DNA from 3 places in the Caballeronia sp. GACF4 genome. Region 3 is predicted to be linked to each of the others. Evidence: predicted binding sites of a transcription regulator. Region 3 holds the regulator's gene; each other region holds the start of a gene.
The links. Region 3 encodes FliA, which starts transcription of late flagellar genes. Its sites were predicted from a motif close to CTAAAGTTTNNNNNNNNNNNGCCGNTA; they were not measured.
Positions count from the first base shown of each region.

Region 1 (5,686 bases), on a different contig from region 3:
GCCAGCGAAACGCCAGCCAGGCCAATGCCGACATGAGGAAAGGCCGCGGCAAGCACGGCGCTTCCGCAACCGCCCAGCACAAGCCAGAAAGTACCGAAAATTTCAGCGCCGAGACGCGTCGACAATTGCATGATCCTGCCTTCGTGAAAAATATGAACAACCGTTGACAAAATGCAAGAAAGCTCAAATCCTCTTGCGCAGCGGAGTTTAAGCGCGATTCTTTGGCAAAACTGTCAAAAATGGTTGATTTGCAGTCAATTCACGCGATAACGGCAGAATCTTCGGAATATCCTTAGCGGGTTGAATCGGGCTCACACAATGAAAAACCGCCCGTTGTCGGGCGGTTTTTTTAAACGATACCTAAGGTCTGGCGCGCCGCGTATTAGCCCACTGCGACCTGACGAAGCACCGGACGCTTGGCCGCCTGAAGCATGGCCGTGTAGCTATCGACGTAATTTTGCGCCATGGTCTTCGCGCTGAAACGACGCTCGAACTGCGCGCGGATTTCCGTGCGCGATAGCTCATCTATCCGATGCAGCGCGCCCACTGCGCCTTGCACGTCTTCGCAGATAAAGCCGGTCACGCCATGATCGATCACTTCCGGCACCGAGCCGCGATTGAACGCGATCACCGGCGTGCCGCATGCCATCGCTTCGATCATCACGAGGCCAAACGGCTCGTTCCAGTCGATCGGGAACAGCAGCGCTTTCGCGCCCGACAAGAATTCCGGCTTTTGCGCTTCATTGATCTCGCCGATGAACTCGACATGCGCCTGCGACAAGAGCGGCTCGATGGTCGACTTGAAATATTCCTGGTCGACCTTGTCCACTTTCGCGGCGATCTTCAGCGGCAAACCGCTTTGCGCCGCGATCTTGATGGCCAGATCGGCGCGCTTTTCCGGGCAGATACGGCCGAGGAACGCCAGGTATTCCGGCTTCTTGTGCGGCTGCGGCGTGAGCAAATCTTCCGGCAGACCGTGATAGACCGTGTTTAGCCAGTTGGCTTGCGGCAGCGGCGTGCGTTGATTGTCCGAGATCGAGATCACGTTCGCCTTCGTGAACGTGTTGAAGATCGGCTGGAGTTCAGGCAGGTCGAGACGGCCGTGCAGCGTCGTCACGAAAGGCGTGTCCATCTGCGTGAACAGCGGGAACGGCATGTAGTCGAGGTGGAAGTGCAGCACGTCGAATTCATGCGCGCGGCGGCGGACGGTTTCGAGCAGGAGCATGTGCGGCGCGAGCGCGTCGCGCACGGTCGGGTCGAGGCGCAGCGCGCGCGGCCAGGCCGCATCGAGAGTCGCCTTGGTTTGCGAATCGCCGCTGGCGAACAGAGTTACATCGTGGCCGAGGTCGACGAGTGCGTCGGTCAGATACGACACGACGCGCTCGGTGCCGCCGTAAAACTTCGGGGGAACTGCTTCGTGCAACGGTGCAATTTGTGCGATTCGCATAACGTGACTCTCCTGTTATTTAAGGCATTGCAGTCACGCTCCGGTCGAGCGCTCGACGCATGCCGTTCGGGCGGGCCGCGTTCGTGTAGAAGACGCCGCCCGAGACTGGCCCGGACAAGAAACTGTTCAACCGGGTTATCCCTTACTGCTCATTATCGGGATCGAGCGCGGCATTACACTTCATTTTTCAAACGCTTAACCTTGTTACAGCGCGAAACAACGGCTGTTACGAAGTCAAAAAGTGCATCGATATCAATGACGTAGACGAATTCGACGCACGCAGGGCATTGCCGCGAGGCATTGAAGTAGCACGGATCGGGCCTAAGGCATATGGGCCGGTTCTACGCATGGCACGGGGCGATTCGTGCTCACAGCGTTTCAAGTCAGATGAAAAGCAGCCGATAGTTGAGTTTGGTGCTCCCGATTCGCTCAAACAGCCGTTCAACTATTTCGCGTAGGAATTTTTCTTACACGACGTCGCGGGCTTCTCCGTCGGTAAATCGGTCGATTTATCCGATTGGCGCGCGCTCGAAGCCTCATCGACAATCGAATCCACACCATGAGCGGGGCCGAATCGCCGCAATCCAGAGCGATCCGAGCAAACGTTTCCCGCACGGCCTGACGAGCCGGGTATCGATTCGGGGAAAAGATGACGGCCAGCACAACCACCACGCTCGCGGAGATTCGCGAGCTTAATCTCGCGTACTTGCTTCTGGCGCAGCAGCTATTGGTTGCGGACCGCGCTTCGGCCATGGCTCGGCTGGCGCTTTCGGACGACGTGGCGCAGTTATTGGCTTCGCTTTCGCCCGCGCAGGCGGTGAGGGTGGCGTCGTCGAGCCATTTGCTGTGCCGCTTTCGCTTCGACGATCACGCCATCCTTTCGTCACTCGACGAAAAGGACAAAAGCGCAGCGCCGGACGCGACCCTCCTCGCGGATGCATTGGCGATAGAAGCCGGCTGATCTGCGCGTTGATTCGAGCTGATCACGGCGGCGTTTGCGTTGCGCGCTCACAGCGCTGACCGAACGCAACGGCGCGCAGCCGGCATGAACCGATCAGACGAGCGGCCGCCGTGCCAACACCTCGTAAGTTGGTCGGCATACGTCTGCGGCCCATGACAGGCGACCCATGCAGTGAGCCGCCTCGCTGCCAGATCGACGCACGTCTCGCGGTCAACTCGTCTTTAACCACGAACAACTGGCTTATCGCGAAGAGCTATACGCCGCCATCGCGCGCACGAAAAGGCACTCGCACCGTAGCTTCCCCGCGCGTCATGCGCCATTGCGCCGCATGTCGTCAGAGCCCCATCCCACGCGGGTTTTAGCGTTTGCCTCACCTCCCGGTCATGCACCAAAGTTTTCCCTTGCCGTGCCGTAAACCCACATAACGGCGGTCATCCCGCAACTACCTTGAGGACTCGACTGTGCTGATTTTCGTTGGAACGCTCGTGACATTGCTGTCCGTATTCGGCGGTTACGCGCTCGAAGGCGGCCACCTTGGCGCGCTCGTGCAACCGGTCGAAATCTTGATGATCGCGGGCGCGGGTGTCGGCGCATTCATCCTCGGTAACGGCATCAAGACGATCAAGTCGACGCTGCGCGTCATTCCCACGCTGTTCAAGGGCTCCAAGTACAACAAGGATGTGTACATGGAACTGATGGGTCTGCTCTACGTCCTGCTCGCCAAGGCGCGCAAGGAAGGCACGCTCACCCTCGAAAGCGATATCGACGATCCCCATAAAAGCCCGATCTTCGGTCAGTACCCGAAGATTCTCGCGGACGAGCACATCGTCGAATTCCTGACGGATTATCTGCGGCTGATGGTCGGCGGCAACATGAACGCGTTCGAGATCGAAAGCCTCATGGACGAGGAAATCGAGACGCATCACGCCGAAGGCGAAGCGCCCGCACAAGCGCTGCACAAAGTGGGCGACGCCATGCCCGCGTTCGGTATCGTCGCGGCCGTCATGGGCGTCGTGCACACGATGGCTTCCGCCGATCAGCCGCCCGCGATTCTCGGCGAGATGATCGCGCAGGCGCTCGTCGGCACCTTCCTCGGCATTCTGCTTTCGTATGGCTTCATCGGCCCGCTCGCGGGCGTGGCGGAGCAGCGCGTGGCCGAGCAGACCAAGATGTTTCAGTGCATCAAGGTGACGATCCTTGCGAGTCTGAACGGCTATGCGCCCGCCATCTCGGTGGAGTTCGGCCGCAAGGTGCTGTTCTCGACCGAGCGCCCGTCGTTCTCCGAACTGGAAGAACACGTGCGCCGGGTCCGCGCGAAGTGAAGCGAGGAACGACGCCATGAGCTCACCCGACAAAGACCGGCCAATTTTCATCAAGCGAATCGTCGCGGGCCGCAAGGGACATCACGGCGGCGCGTGGAAGCTCGCCTACGCGGACTTCATGACCGCGATGATGGCGTTCTTCCTGCTCATGTGGCTTCTGAGTTCGACTTCGCCGGTGCAACGACGCGGTATCGCCGAATACTTCAACACGCCGCTCAAGGCCGCGATGGTCGGCGGCAAGACCGTCGGCATGGACTCCAGCATCATCATGGGCGGCGGGCGCGATCTGTCGAGCCCCGAGCCCGGCACGGTGCGCACCACCGAAGGCAATACGCCGTTCGCGGTGCGTTCGTCGGCAAGACCCGATGAAGCCGCGTTGAGACAAGCCGAAGGCGAGATCGAACGCCGCGAGCAAGAGCGCCTGCACGACCTCCAGGTGAAGCTCATGTCGGCCGTCGAGGCCAACCCGACCTTGCGCCAGTTCAGGCAGCAGATACGCATCGATTCGACCCAGCAGGGCTTGCGCATCGAGATTGTCGATACCCAGAAGCGGCCCATGTTCGCGCTCTCCAGCGACTCCGTGCAGCCGTACATGCGCGACATTTTGCGCGAGATAGGCAAGACGCTGAACGACGTGCCCAATCGAATAGTCGTGCAAGGACATACGGATGCCGTGAAGTACGCCGGCGGCGACAAGGGCTACAGCAACTGGGAACTATCGGCGGACCGCGCGAACGCGTCGCGGCGCGAGCTGATCTACGGCGGCATGGACGAAGCGAAGGTGCTGCGCGTGCTCGGGCTTGCATCGACGCAGAACCTGAATCGCAAGGACGCGATGGACCCGGAAAACCGGCGCATCAGCATCATCGTGCTCAACCGGCGCGCGGAGAGCGCCATGTTGCGCGACGACGGCGCGCCGCCCGCGACATTCGACAACGCGGCGGGCGCGGCTCCCGTGCTGGACAAACTCGCGCCCGTATTCCAAGCGCGACCGCAATAAAAGCGAAATCCGCGCGAAAGACTCTCAAGACTCCACACGTTTTAGCCGTCAACCCGGCAAGACCGCAAGAGACACACATGATCAAGAACATTCTGGCAATCGACGATTCCGCCGCCATGCGGCAGATTCTCTCCGCCACGCTGACGACGGCGGGCTACGAAGTGACCGTCGCGTCGGACGGCAACGAAGGGCTCGAATGGGCGCTCGCCGAGCGTTTCGATCTCGTCCTGACGGACCAGCACATGCCCGGCAAGAGCGGGCTCGATTTGATCGCGGAGTTGCGGGTGAATCACGCCTACCAGGCAACGCCGGTGCTCGTGCTGACGACCGAGGACAGCGAAGCGTTCAAGGACGCGGCGCGCGCGGCGGGAGCGACCGGCTGGATTCAGAAGCCGCTCGATCCCGAGCTCTTGACCGAGTTGGTGGCGGCACTGTCGGAACCCGAAGAGCAGCACTGAGCAAGACGAAGCAAACCTCGACCGAATAACGCGACTGAACAGCATTTCTGCGGTGACTCAAGCATGACACTCGACATTACCCAGTTCTATCAGACCTTCTTCGACGAAGCAGACGAACTGCTCGCGCAGATGGAGCAGCTGCTGCTCGTTCTGGACATTGCGAATCCCGATCCGGAAGACCTCGCGGCGATCTTTCGCGCGGCGCATTCGATCAAGGGCGGCGCGGCGACCTTCGGCTTCACGGCGCTCACGGAAACGACGCACATCCTCGAATCGCTTCTGGACCGCGCGCGCAACAATGAACTCGTTCTGCGCCGCGACATGATCGATACCTTCCTCGCGACGAAGGACGTGCTCTCGGACCAGCTCGCCGCGTATCGCGCGAGCGCCGAGCCGGATGCGGCCGCGGCGGCCGCGATCTGCGCGAAGCTCGAGCGTCTGAAGCACGAAGACCCGGAAGCGCCGGCGGCACCGGTGATAGAAGAAGCCGCCGCCGTC
Region 1 covers NZ_JALQDW010000002.1:102,939-108,624, forward strand. Annotated here, with positions in the region: gene aqpZ (aquaporin Z) at 1-131, opposite strand, end outside; gene NCR40_RS00525 (glycosyltransferase family 4 protein) at 383-1,447, opposite strand; gene flhD (flagellar transcriptional regulator FlhD) at 2,097-2,408, shown strand; gene motA (flagellar motor stator protein MotA) at 2,870-3,730, shown strand; gene motB (flagellar motor protein MotB) at 3,747-4,730, shown strand; gene NCR40_RS00545 (response regulator) at 4,808-5,188, shown strand; gene cheA (chemotaxis protein CheA) at 5,252-5,686, shown strand, end outside.
Region 1: the regulator FliA is predicted to act here: its motif matches at 2,797-2,823, upstream of motA (flagellar motor stator protein MotA).

Region 2 (5,686 bases), on a different contig from region 3:
TTTTCTTCGTTGACCGCTGCTTCGATCGCCTCGGTCAGTGCCCAGGCGTGTTGAATCATTTCTTGCTGGTTCATGTTCGTTCCTTACGACTTGTTGCTTGCCAGCGCGCCCGCGCTGTTGGTGCCGCCGAAGAGCGCGGTCAGGTAGCTGCCCTGCGTCGCCATCTGCGACATCAGCGTGTTGAGCGCGGTGAACTGATCGTTGTAGGTCGTGGTCAGTTGCGCCGTGTAGGAAGCGAGCGCGGTTTGCTGGTCCGTGATGCTCGAAAGATCGGCGGTGAGCGCGGTCGTGCGCGTATCGACGATACCGCCTGTCGCGAGAAATCCGGTCAGGCTGTTGTTCAGTTGCGCGGCTACGCCCGTGCTCGAATTGAAGAGCGATGCCACCGCGCCCGAGTTGCTCGACAATGCTGCGGTCAGCGCGTCTTCGTCGGTCTTGAGCGTGCCGTCCGGTTGCAGCGTAATGCCGATCGATGCGAGGTTCACCTGGCTCGTGCCGGAACCCACGCCCTTGGCAATCGTGCTGGAAAGGGCGTTGCGAATGGTGTTCATCATCGAGTCGCCGAGCAGCGCGCCGCCTTGCGAACCGGCTGCCTGGGTCGAGTCGAACGAAGTCAGCGACGCGGCCGTCGTGATGAAGTTGTTGTACGCGGTGACGAAGCCATCGATGGCCGTCTTCTGCGTGGCCGTGTCCTGCGCGATGGTCAAGGTCTGGGTCGTGCCGACCGCATCCGACGTGAGATTCAGCGTCACGCCGGACAGCGCCGTCGTGACCGCATTGGTCGAGCTGCTGGCAGGCGTGCCCGCGATGGTGAAGTTGGCGTCCATGCCGGCCGTCGTCTGCGTCCAGTTCGACGAGCTGATGGCCGTCTGTGCCGGAACCGCATTGCCGTTCGAATCTGTCGTGGCGGCGCTCAACGTCGATGCCACGTTGAGTTTGGACAAACCGTTGTCGTCGGGCGTCGTGCCGTCGGACTGCATGTTCGGCGTGACCGCCACGGTAATGCCGTTGGCCTGGCCCGTCGACGCCGAGCGCAGCACGAGGTGCGCGCCATCGGTGCCGTTGACGACCGCCGCCGTGATGCCGGGGTTACCGCTTGCCTTGTTGATCGCGGACGCAATGCCCGCGAGCGTGTTGTTCGAAGAGTCGATGCTGATCGACATGTCCTTGCCGCCCACCGACAGCTTCATCGTGCCCGTGCCGAGTTGCGCGGTGCTGGTGAACGCGGTGGAGGTAAGCGATTGCGAGGTGGCGATATTGCTAACCGCGACCGAATAAGTGCCCGCGACCGCGCCGGTGCTGGCCGTGCCGGTCAGACCCTTGCCGCTGCCGGTCGCCGTGAAGGCGCCGAGCGTCGTGCCGTCCGCGAGCGAACTCACCGAGCTTTGCAAAAGCGACAGCACGGACTTGAGCGTGCCGACCGCGGTGAGCTGGGTGTTGTCCTTGGTTTGCTTGGCTGTCAGCGCATCCGTCTGTCCGGCGACCTTCGCGTTGACGATGGCGGTGACGAGCGAGTTCACATCCATCGTGGAGTTGGTCGAGCCACTGATGATCGACTGCGCGGCCTGCTGGACGGCGCTGGTCGGATCGACCGTGGATGCCGAAGTGGTTGCTACCGTGGACATGTATGGCTCCGTTTCTGGCTTCTTGCCGTGAGCGGTTGAAGATGCGTTTTACTGCGCCGTCAGCAGGCGATTCGTCATGAAGGCGCCTCTGGCGGAAATGCAAATCGGGAGGCAAGCCTCCCTGGGTACGTCGCCGGCGCGCCGTGATCGAGACGCGCCGGTTACTGCGTCGGCGATGCTTAGCCGAGGAGCTTCAGAACCTGCTGGGGCATCGAGTTCGCTTGCGCCAGAACCGAGATACCAGCTTGTTGCAGAACCTGAGCCTTCGAGAGGTTCGCGGTTTCTTGCGCGAAGTTCGCGTCGGTGATCTGCGACTGAGCGGACGACAGGTTGGTCGACTGCGCGGTCTGGGTAGCGGCAACCGAGCTGAAGCGGTTCTGCACGGCGCCCAACTGAGCTTGCAGCGAGTTCACTGCATCCAGTGCGTTGTCGACTGCCTCGATTGCGGACGATGCGCCGTTCGCCTTGCTGATGTCGATTTGCGACACTTGCGGCGGCGTGTTGTTCGCGGTCAGCGCGCCGACTTCGGACGTTTGAGCTGCAGTTGCCGAAGGAACGTTGGTGCTGTTCAGGCTGATGCTCGTGCTGCCTGCGGACAGACCCGTGAACACGTTCGACGAGGCGAACGAGCTGCCGAGTGCCTTGTTGTCCTGGTCGGTGAACGTGTAGCCGCCGGAGCCGTCAGCGATGACGTTGACCGACGTGATCGTTGCCGAACTGGCAGCTGCGGATGCACCCGTGTTGCCCAGGCTCAGACCGTCGACCGTGCCGATGACCGTGCCCTTCTGCGGGTTGCTGCCGCCGAGCGACAGAGCCGAGACGTTTGCTGCCGAGCCGAGGTCGATCGTGATCGACTGGCCGACGTTCGCGCCAACCTGGAACGTCTTGCTGCCGGCGGTGCCGTCGAGCAGGTTCGTGCCGTTGAACGTGGTTTGCGACGAGATACGGTTGATTTCGCTGATACGCTGCGTCACTTCTTGTTGCAGCGAGGTCTTGTCAGCCGTCGACAGCGAGCCGCTCGATGCTTGCACGGCCAACTGACGGATACGCTGAAGGTTGTCCGTGATCTGCGACAGACCGCTCGAAGCCGTCTGAACCATCGACACGCCGTCGTTCGCGTTCGAAACGCCTTGGTTCAGGCCGTTGATCTGCGAGGTCATGCGCGAAGCGATTGCGAGGCCAGCTGCGTCGTCTGCTGCGCTGTTGATGCGCTTGCCCGACGAAAGACGCGTGATTGCCGACGACAGTGCGCTTTGCGTGCCGTTCAGGTTTTGCTGAGCGACCAGCGAGTTGATGTTGCTATTGATACCGATCATTTTGTTTCTCCGATGAGGCCTGGCGCATTTATCTGAGTTGATAACGCCATCGTTTGGCGGAAGCGTCCGTCGTTTGTTTGTTTGGCCGCTTGTTTAGGTTTTCGGCCCGTGCTAGGCAAACTTTAGTGCTCGTTTCGATTTGCCTGATAAATACCTGGAAATCCGTGCTAAAGCTTGCCCAGCGGGGCTCTGCTGCCGATGCTCGCGGTTTTTGAATGCCCCGTCTGAGAGCTTTAACGGCAGACGGAGCGACTTCTTTCGTTAAAAAATTCGCTTCAGACGTCGAACGTGGCCGCAGCCTTGCCGGCGCACCAGCGCTGCCACATCTGGCGCATGCTGGCGGAGAGCGCGCGGGCCACCGTGTCGGGCTGGAAGCCCGGCGATTGCAGGCAGCGCTCGCGCATGCCGGCGCGGATCTGCGCGAGTTCTTCGACCCGGCCCGCCCATTCGATGCCCTTCGCGACGAAGTCCGCGCGGTCGCGAGCCACGAAGTCACCGAGGCCCGTGTTGGAAAGCACCGACGTGCTGCCTCGGCTCGCGATCAGTTCGCCGGGCAAGGTGAGCGTGGGCACGCCCATCCACAGCGCCTGCATGGTGGTGACGCCGCCCGCGTAAGGGAACGTGTCGAGCGCGATATCGGCGTCGAGGTGATGCGCGAGATAGCGCACGAGCGACGAGCGCTGACGAAACTCGAGCCGGCTCACATCGATTCCTTCCTTCTCGAACCAATCGATCAGAATCGTGTGGCTGTTGTCGCGCGGCACGCCTGCGATCAACATGCGCGCATCCGGCACCGCGCGCAGCAGTTCCGACCACAGCGCGATGGTGCGCGGACGCAGTTTGTTGAAGCGGTTGAAGCTGCCGAAAGTGATGTGGCCGTTGGTGAGCGCGGGCAACGCGTTGAGCGCCGGCGCATGTTCCGAGGGCTTGAAAGGCGCATACGCCGGCAGATAAGCCAGCTTTTCGACGAACTGACCGTCGATCTGTTCTTCAGGCACATAGTGGCGATCGCCGATGTAGTAATCCATCGCGGTCATGCCGGTCGTGCCGAGATAGCCCATCCACGTCGCCTGGATCGGCGCGGGTTTGCGCGCGAAAGTCAGCAGGCGGTTATAGGCCGTGTGCCCCGAAAGATCGATCAGCACGTCGATGCCGTCCGCGCGAATCTTGTCGGCGAGCGCGGCATCGCTATAACCCGAGACGTCGTGCCAGCGCGGCACGATATCGCGCAGCGTGCGCGTGACCTCGTCGGTCACCGAGCGGTTGTAGTACGCGTGCACCGTGACGCTGGGATCGTTCACGAGATAGCGGAACACCGGCTCGATGAAGACAGCCACCGGATGCTGGTTGTAGTCGCCCGAGACGAAGCCCACGCGAATGCAGCGGTTCGGGTCCGGCTGGTTCCGATGCTTCTTCCACGTCGATTGCAGCGGCTTCGCGCATTGCTCGGCGAAGTACAGATGCTGCTCGAAGTACGCCTTCCGGTCGATTTCTTCCTTGTGCGACAAGCAGAACAACAGGTTCTCGTGCGCGCTGTCGCAAGTTGGATCGAGTTCGATCGCGCGACGCGAATGCTTCTCCGCGTCGTCGAACCGCGTCTGGTCCATCAGCACCACGCCGAGCGTTTCGTGCGCTTTCGCCGACAACGGCGCGAGTTCCACGGCGCGACGGCAAGCAGCTTGCGCGTCGTCGAGGCGCATCAGCGAGCGCAGCGTCACGCCGAGAATGCGGTGCGCTTCCGGATAGTTCGGGTCCTGCTCGATCATGCGCCGGCATTCGGCTTCCGCTTCGAAGAACTTGTCGAAGAGGCGCAGGGAGTCGGCCAGGATTCGGCGAACGTCGATTCCATCCGGCTTCAATTGCAGATAACGGCGTAGCGAGGGAATGGCCGACTGCAGGTCCATCAGGCGAACCTGGGCCACGCCCATGACTTCCCATCCCAGCAGAAAAGTGGGGAAGCGCTGCGTCAGGGTCTTCGCGAGCGCCACGGCTTCTTCGAGTCGCCCGCCATTGAAGTGCGCATGCAACTGCTGTACTTCCTGCGGCGTCGGCGTCGTGCGGCCGTTTGGCGCCGTGATGCCTTCGCGCGACTTTGTCGCATCGCGCAGTTCGGCGGCCAGTTTCTCGATTGCCGGCCCGCTCATGCCTTGCGCGACCGCGACTTCGAACACGATATTCGCCGCCGCGACCTGACCGCTGCGCGTCAGCACGTCGATATACGTAGCCCAATAGATATGCTGCGTCGGGTCCGTGCCGATCGCGGTTTCGAAGAACGGCACGGCTGCCTCGTATTGACCGCGCTGCGCCATCAGCATGCCGAGGTTGAAGTTGGCGTCGGCGTGTTGCGGCCGCGCGTCCAGAACGAGGAGATAGAGCTTCTCGGCCTCGTGCAGGTTGAGCGTCTGATGCTGCAGGATCGCGGCTTGCAGCACATCGGCGAGATCGGCCTCGAACTGCTGGTCGGCGTTCGTCGCGACGTGTGCGGGCGTTTGGTCCAGTGCTTCGAAGGTGTTCATGGTCTCGGCATTTCGGTAGCGTTGCACGGATTATCGAGCCGTCCACCTTGAGCCGAAGGGCGGAACTGGCGGGGAAAAACCGCTCAGTTCGGCGCTTTTGCGCGAGGCACCGAAAAGCGCGCCGAGCGCACGGGCGCGTTCCCGCGTATCCTTTTCGATCCGTACCCATCAAGCATCCGGAGCACATATGCAGACACGCACCATCGGCAAATCGGATCTCAAAGTCGCG
Region 2 covers NZ_JALQDW010000002.1:90,331-96,016, forward strand. Annotated here, with positions in the region: gene NCR40_RS00460 (flagellar protein FliT) at 1-74, opposite strand, end outside; gene fliD (flagellar filament capping protein FliD) at 84-1,625, opposite strand; gene NCR40_RS00470 (flagellin) at 1,805-2,941, opposite strand; gene NCR40_RS00475 (tetratricopeptide repeat protein) at 3,217-5,457, opposite strand; gene NCR40_RS00480 (aldo/keto reductase) at 5,645-5,686, shown strand, end outside.
Region 2: the regulator FliA is predicted to act here: its motif matches at 3,041-3,067, upstream of NCR40_RS00470 (flagellin).

Region 3 (5,686 bases):
TGGTGGCAAGGTACGTATTGGCCTAATGGGTTCGGCCATGAAGCCGTGCAATTTTGCCTTGATCGAACCGGCGCTGAATGAGATTCGCGCGCGCTTTGCAGGCGTTGTGCAGTTCGTCTTCGTCGGCGCGCTGCCGCCCGATGACTGGATGGGCCACGAAGACGTCACCATGACGGGCACGTCCGCGACGTACGCCGCGCATGCCGTGGCGTTACAGCAGCTCGAACTCGATCTCGCGCTCATGCCGCTGGCGGCATCGGCAACTGTAGATGGCGCACCACGCACGGAGTGGCTGGAATACTCGGCGGCGGGCGTGGCGACGGTCGGCAGCGATCATTCCGCCTACAACGAACTGGTGACAAACCGCTGCTCGGGGTTGTGCGTAGAGGCGGAATCGACCGAGAGCTGGATCGATGCAATCGCGCGTCTCATCGACAATCCCGCACAACGACGCGGATTGGCCCGCACCGCGCAGGCTATCGTGTACAAGAGCGGTTCGGTGCAGTCCCAACTGTCGCGCTATCACGAGGTTTTTCTGCGCTGCCTGGGTCTCAATCCGGGCAAGACCTCCGTCACCGCGCCGGAACGGATTCCAGCCGTGTTGATCCTTGACGCGCAGGGCGACGCGCAAAAGGTTCAGCACAGCCTGAAGCTACATGCGAACAGCCCGCACAAGGATCATATGGTCGTCGTGCTGACTACACAGCAAGGCGCTCTGCCCGAATGGGGCGACGATCTGCGTTATCTGCACGCAACGGCGAGTGAATTCTGCGGCGCCATGGAGCAGATCTGCGGGCACGACGAATTTGACTGGAAGGTGGTCACCGAAGCAGGCGTCGCGCTGCTCTAAGGTTCATGGCGGGAGCGTGGCGCAATACGCACGTTCCCGCTTCTTCCACGCGCTCGTCGTCCCCCACCCAAACCCCATCCCCGCCAACCATCTCCGATACGCCACCGACATCCGGTCGCACTTCTGATGCAACTCCGCATCGAGCGCGAGCGGCAGCAGCTTCGGCCATTGCGACTCCACGATCGGCGTGTCCTGCAGCAGAATCTCCATATTGAAGTCGTACAGCTCCTCGTCGCTGTGCGAAGTCTCGCCTTCGTGAATGGAAACGAGCCACGCGCGGGTCTCGGTCTGCGTCACGGGCGACGCCACCAGCATGATATGCAGTGCGCCCATTGCCCCCGACGCCATCTTCGTGAGCTTCGCAACCAGCGGCCGCTTCACGCGATAAACGTAATCCATCATCGCGCCGCCCTGCCCCGGCAATCCCGCCGGCTGCCAGAAACGGCACTGGCGCGCTTCGAGTCCGTCTGCGCTTTCCACGACTTCATAGTCCGGCACTTCGGTATGCGCATCCTCGCCGAGAATGCCCACGTGCACGAACGAAAAATGCGCCATGTCCAGGAAGTTTTCGACGACACGCGGCGCGGACGACTTCACCGTCTGCGGCGCAAGGTTGATGCGCCGTCCGCCCGGAATGGCGGCTTCGGGAAAGAAATCGAGCGCGTGCGCGGGCTCGCCGAAGCACATCCACACGACGCCGTATTTCTCCCCGGCGACGAACGCGGTGGCGCACGCGCGTTTCGAAGGCCGAAGCGACGGATTCGACGGAATCAGCACGCACTGACCAAGCGTGTCGTAGCGCCAGCCGTGATACGGACACACGAGCTGATCGTTCGTCACCGCCCCCAGCGACAGTTGCGCGCCGCGATGCGGACAGTAGTCACGCCAGACATGCGCCACGCCTTCGGCATCGCGCCAGACGACGATGCGCTCATCCGCCACGATGAACGCTCGCGTCGAACCCGCCGGCACGTCATCGCCATTACAGACCGCCAGCCATTCGCCAGCGAGAGAAAAGTCGTCGCTCATAGCACTGAAGCATCCGCAGAAAACGCCGTTAATCATCTGTCCGAGATGCGTTCTTACACGATTCACAGCAGCTTGGCAAAACGTTGCAAAATACCAGTCGTCGGAGACGAACATCGCGACGGGGCCGCAATAAGACAAAAGCGCGACAGCAAAGACACGCGCAAAAGACCATAACAGCAAGAAATCACCACCAGGGGTTCAGTATGGAGCAGGCGCATCAACCGGCACGCCGGGCCTATGCCTTCGCATGGTCCGGCAACCGGAATCCCGAACGCGAGCAAGCCATGCTGCGTATCGGGATGGGAGCGGCAGTTCTGCTGGCTTATGCGGTGTATGCGTGGCGGCACCCTTCGGCCAACGCGTCGTTGATCACGCGATTGATCGCGCTCTACGTGTCCTACGGTGCAATCACACTATTGCTCGTCAGCCGGATGATGGCGCTGTCCAACGTCCGGCTCGTCATCACCACTATCCTCGATCAGGCGTTGCTCGGCGCCATGCTCTTTCTCTGCGGCACGCTCGCCTTGCCGCTGCTGTGGGTGGTGTTCTGGTTTCTGATCGGCTCGGGATGCCGCTACGGCAAGCGCACGCTCGCCATTTCGTGCGCAATGGCGCTCGTCGCGATCGTCGCGCTGGCGTTGTGGCAACCGTGGTGGGTGGCAAACCGCGCCGCCGCGCTCGGGCTCGCGCTGAGCGTGCTGGGCGCGTCGGTGTATCTGAGTGTACTGGTCGACAGGCTTGGCAGCGCGAATCGCGTGCTGGCGCGGCAGGCATCGACGGACCCGCTCACGGGCCTCTATAACCGTTACGCGCTCGAACAAACCGTGAATCGCGCGATGTCCGCGCCCGAAGCCGCCGACGCGAATACCAGCGCACTGCTACTGATCGACCTCGACGGCTTCAAGGGCGTGAACGATACCTACGGTCACGCAGTCGGCGACGTGCTGTTGCAGTCGTTCGCGCAATTGCTTGCACGGCGCATGCGCAAGACCGACACCATCGCGCGGCTGGGCGGCGACGAGTTCGTCGTGCTCGCGCGCAACATGCGCGATCGCAGCGCGGTGCTCACGCTCACCGATGGCATCCATTCGGCGCTCGCCGACCTCACGCTGGTGCAGGAGCGGCCAGTGAGCGTATCGGCGAGTATCGGCGCCTGCTTGCTGTCGAGCGCGGCAGAAGCGCATGACGCCGATATCACCGCCGTGCTGAGAGCCGCGGATCGCGCGATGTATCGCGCAAAGAGTCTCGGCGAAGGCAAGACGGTGTTCGCCGAGGCGCGCGACTTCGAGATGCATTGAGCGCATCCGAGCGCATTCGAGCGCCTTTGCGAAGGCAAAAGCAAAAAGCGCGCGGCCCCGGTTCGGGGCTTCGCGCGCCTCTACAACTCGGAACTCAAGCCTCGACGCTAGTCCACGACTGTTCCCGCAGCTTCGCACGCAAACGCGCCACGGCCTGGCTATGCAACTGGCACACGCGCGACTCGCTCACTTCCATCACCGCGCCGATTTCGCGCAGGTTGAGGCCCTTCTCGTAGTACAAGCTCATGAGCAGCTTCTCGCGCTCCGGCAACTTGTCGATGGCTTCGATCAGCGCGCCGCGCAGACTGTCGTCCAGAAGCGCCGACAGCGGGTCCGAACGATCGACGCAGTAACGGTCGAGGAACGGCTCGTCGTCCGCCGAGCGGTCGAAGTCTTCGTAATAGATCAACTGGCTGCCGTGCAAGTCCTGCAGCATCGACTGATACTCGTCGAGCGGCATCTTCATGTGCTCGGCGACTTCGGTCTCGCTGGCCGAACGGCCAAGGTTCTGTTCCACCTTGTGTACCGCCGACTCCACTTCGCGCGATGTCTTGCGCATGCTGCGTGGCAACCAGTCGTTGGCGCGCAACTCGTCGAGCATGGCGCCGCGAATACGCTGACTTGCGTAGGTTTCGAACTGGGCGCCCTGATCTTCCTTGTAGCGGCTAGCCGCATCGAGGAGGCCAATCATGCCGGCCTGGATCAGATCATCGAGATCGACGCTCGCCGGCATTTTGGCGACGAGCTGGAGTCCGAGGCGGCGAACGAGCGGCGCATATTTCGTAAGCACGTCGGACTGCGAGAGTTTGCCTTGGGCGTTATACATCCTGTTCACCTTTCAATATCACATCGACGCCGTGCTGCTCATTGCATGATCGGAAAACGCCGCCGCTCGGTGCGCCGCTTTCCGTCCGCTTTCACCAGACTCGCCAACCGGAATATGCGCGTCGTACTGGCTCGCTTCGTCGCCGCGCGAAAACGGCGCGGGACGCATCGGCCAGTGCAGCAGCTCGGCTGCGATGTAGCGGTAGTCGCGCGCCGCGGCCGTAGCCGGAAACGCTTCCACCGCACACCGAGAGAGCTCCCTCGCCCGAGCGACGCGCGCATCCTCGGACACATACCCTGCCTGCACGAGCGAAACGGCCAGATAACGGCTCGCGACACCCGAGAGGTTGTCGAACGCGACCGCTGCATCGGCTGCGTCCTGCACGTGATTCATCAGCACGCGGAACTGGCCGATCGCGTGGGCGTAGTGCAAGCGCTTCATGCACGCATACGCCTCGGTGATCGCCGACGCGGCTACCCGCGTCACTATCAGAAAGTCATGCGCCTGCGCCGCGAGCGACGAGAGCGCGCCATTACGATCGAGTTGCGCATCGATCAGCACGATATCCGCGGGGCCGTCGAGCAGCGCGCGTGCTTGCGCCGCGTCGTGGCTGATACGTTCATCGCGCGGGGCGGCGATCAGCGAAAAACCCATCGGCGTGCGCACTGCGACATCCTGCAGTTCGCGACGGCCGGACATCACCGCCGAGAGCGCGCCCGCGCCATCCACACCCGCCATGCGGCTGACCGAGCCCGCGTTATGCCGCTCGTCGATGACGAGCACATCCTTGCCATGCACGGACAACGCCGCGCCGAGGTTCACTACCGCCGACGTGCAACCGATGCCCGCCGGTCCGCCCACTACAGCCACCACGCGAGAACTGGCGCGCGTCAGCAGCCTTCTCAGGCCTTCAGCCTGATCGAGCACGAACTTATCCAAAATGGACTCCATGCAGTTCGGTCGTGGCGCGTGCGGACAGTGCGGACAGAAGCGCCGGCACATCGTCGTCTTGCGGCACGAAAGGCGAGCCATCGCGCGGAATGCAGAACGCGCTCTTGATGAGGAAACGCTTGGTTGCGACGTACAAGTTCTCCGGCACCTTCTGACCGGTCGATACGTAATGCACCGGCAGCTTGTAGCGGATGACCGTATCGAGCACGCTGCCGAGGTTGGTCGCCTCGTCGAGCTTGGTCAGAATGCAGCCCGCGAGCGGCGGCTGGTCCGGCGCACTCTTGTAGGCCTGCACGACTTCGTTGAGCGTGTCGCCGTGGCTCGTGGCGTTCAGCAGCAACAGGCGTTGCACCGGCTGACCCGTGCCGCACAGCATCGCGATCTGGTCGGAGACCGTGCGATCGCGCTGGCTCATGCCGATCGTGTCGATCAGCACGATATGTTTGTTGCGCAGTTCGGAGAGCGCGAGTTGCAGGTCGGCGCCGTCCTTTACCGCGTGCACCGAGACGCCGAGAATCTTGCCGAAGATGCGCAGTTGTTCATGCGCGCCGATCCGGTAGCTGTCCGTCGTCAGGAGCGCGACCTTGCTGGCGCCGAAGCGCATCACGCAGCGCGCCGCGAGCTTTGCCGTGGTCGTCGTCTTGCCGACGCCCGTCGGGCCCATCAGCGCGAACACGCCGCCGCGTTCCATCAACGCGTCTTCGCTCGGCATCACCGGCAGATTCGATTCGA
Region 3 covers NZ_JALQDW010000014.1:147,239-152,924, forward strand. Annotated here, with positions in the region: gene NCR40_RS13245 (glycosyltransferase) at 1-850, shown strand, start outside; gene NCR40_RS13250 (Rieske 2Fe-2S domain-containing protein) at 854-1,879, opposite strand; gene NCR40_RS13255 (GGDEF domain-containing protein) at 2,083-3,177, shown strand; gene NCR40_RS13260 (RNA polymerase sigma factor FliA) at 3,272-4,003, opposite strand; gene NCR40_RS13265 (MinD/ParA family ATP-binding protein) at 4,022-4,942, opposite strand; gene flhF (flagellar biosynthesis GTPase FlhF) at 4,935-5,686, opposite strand, start outside.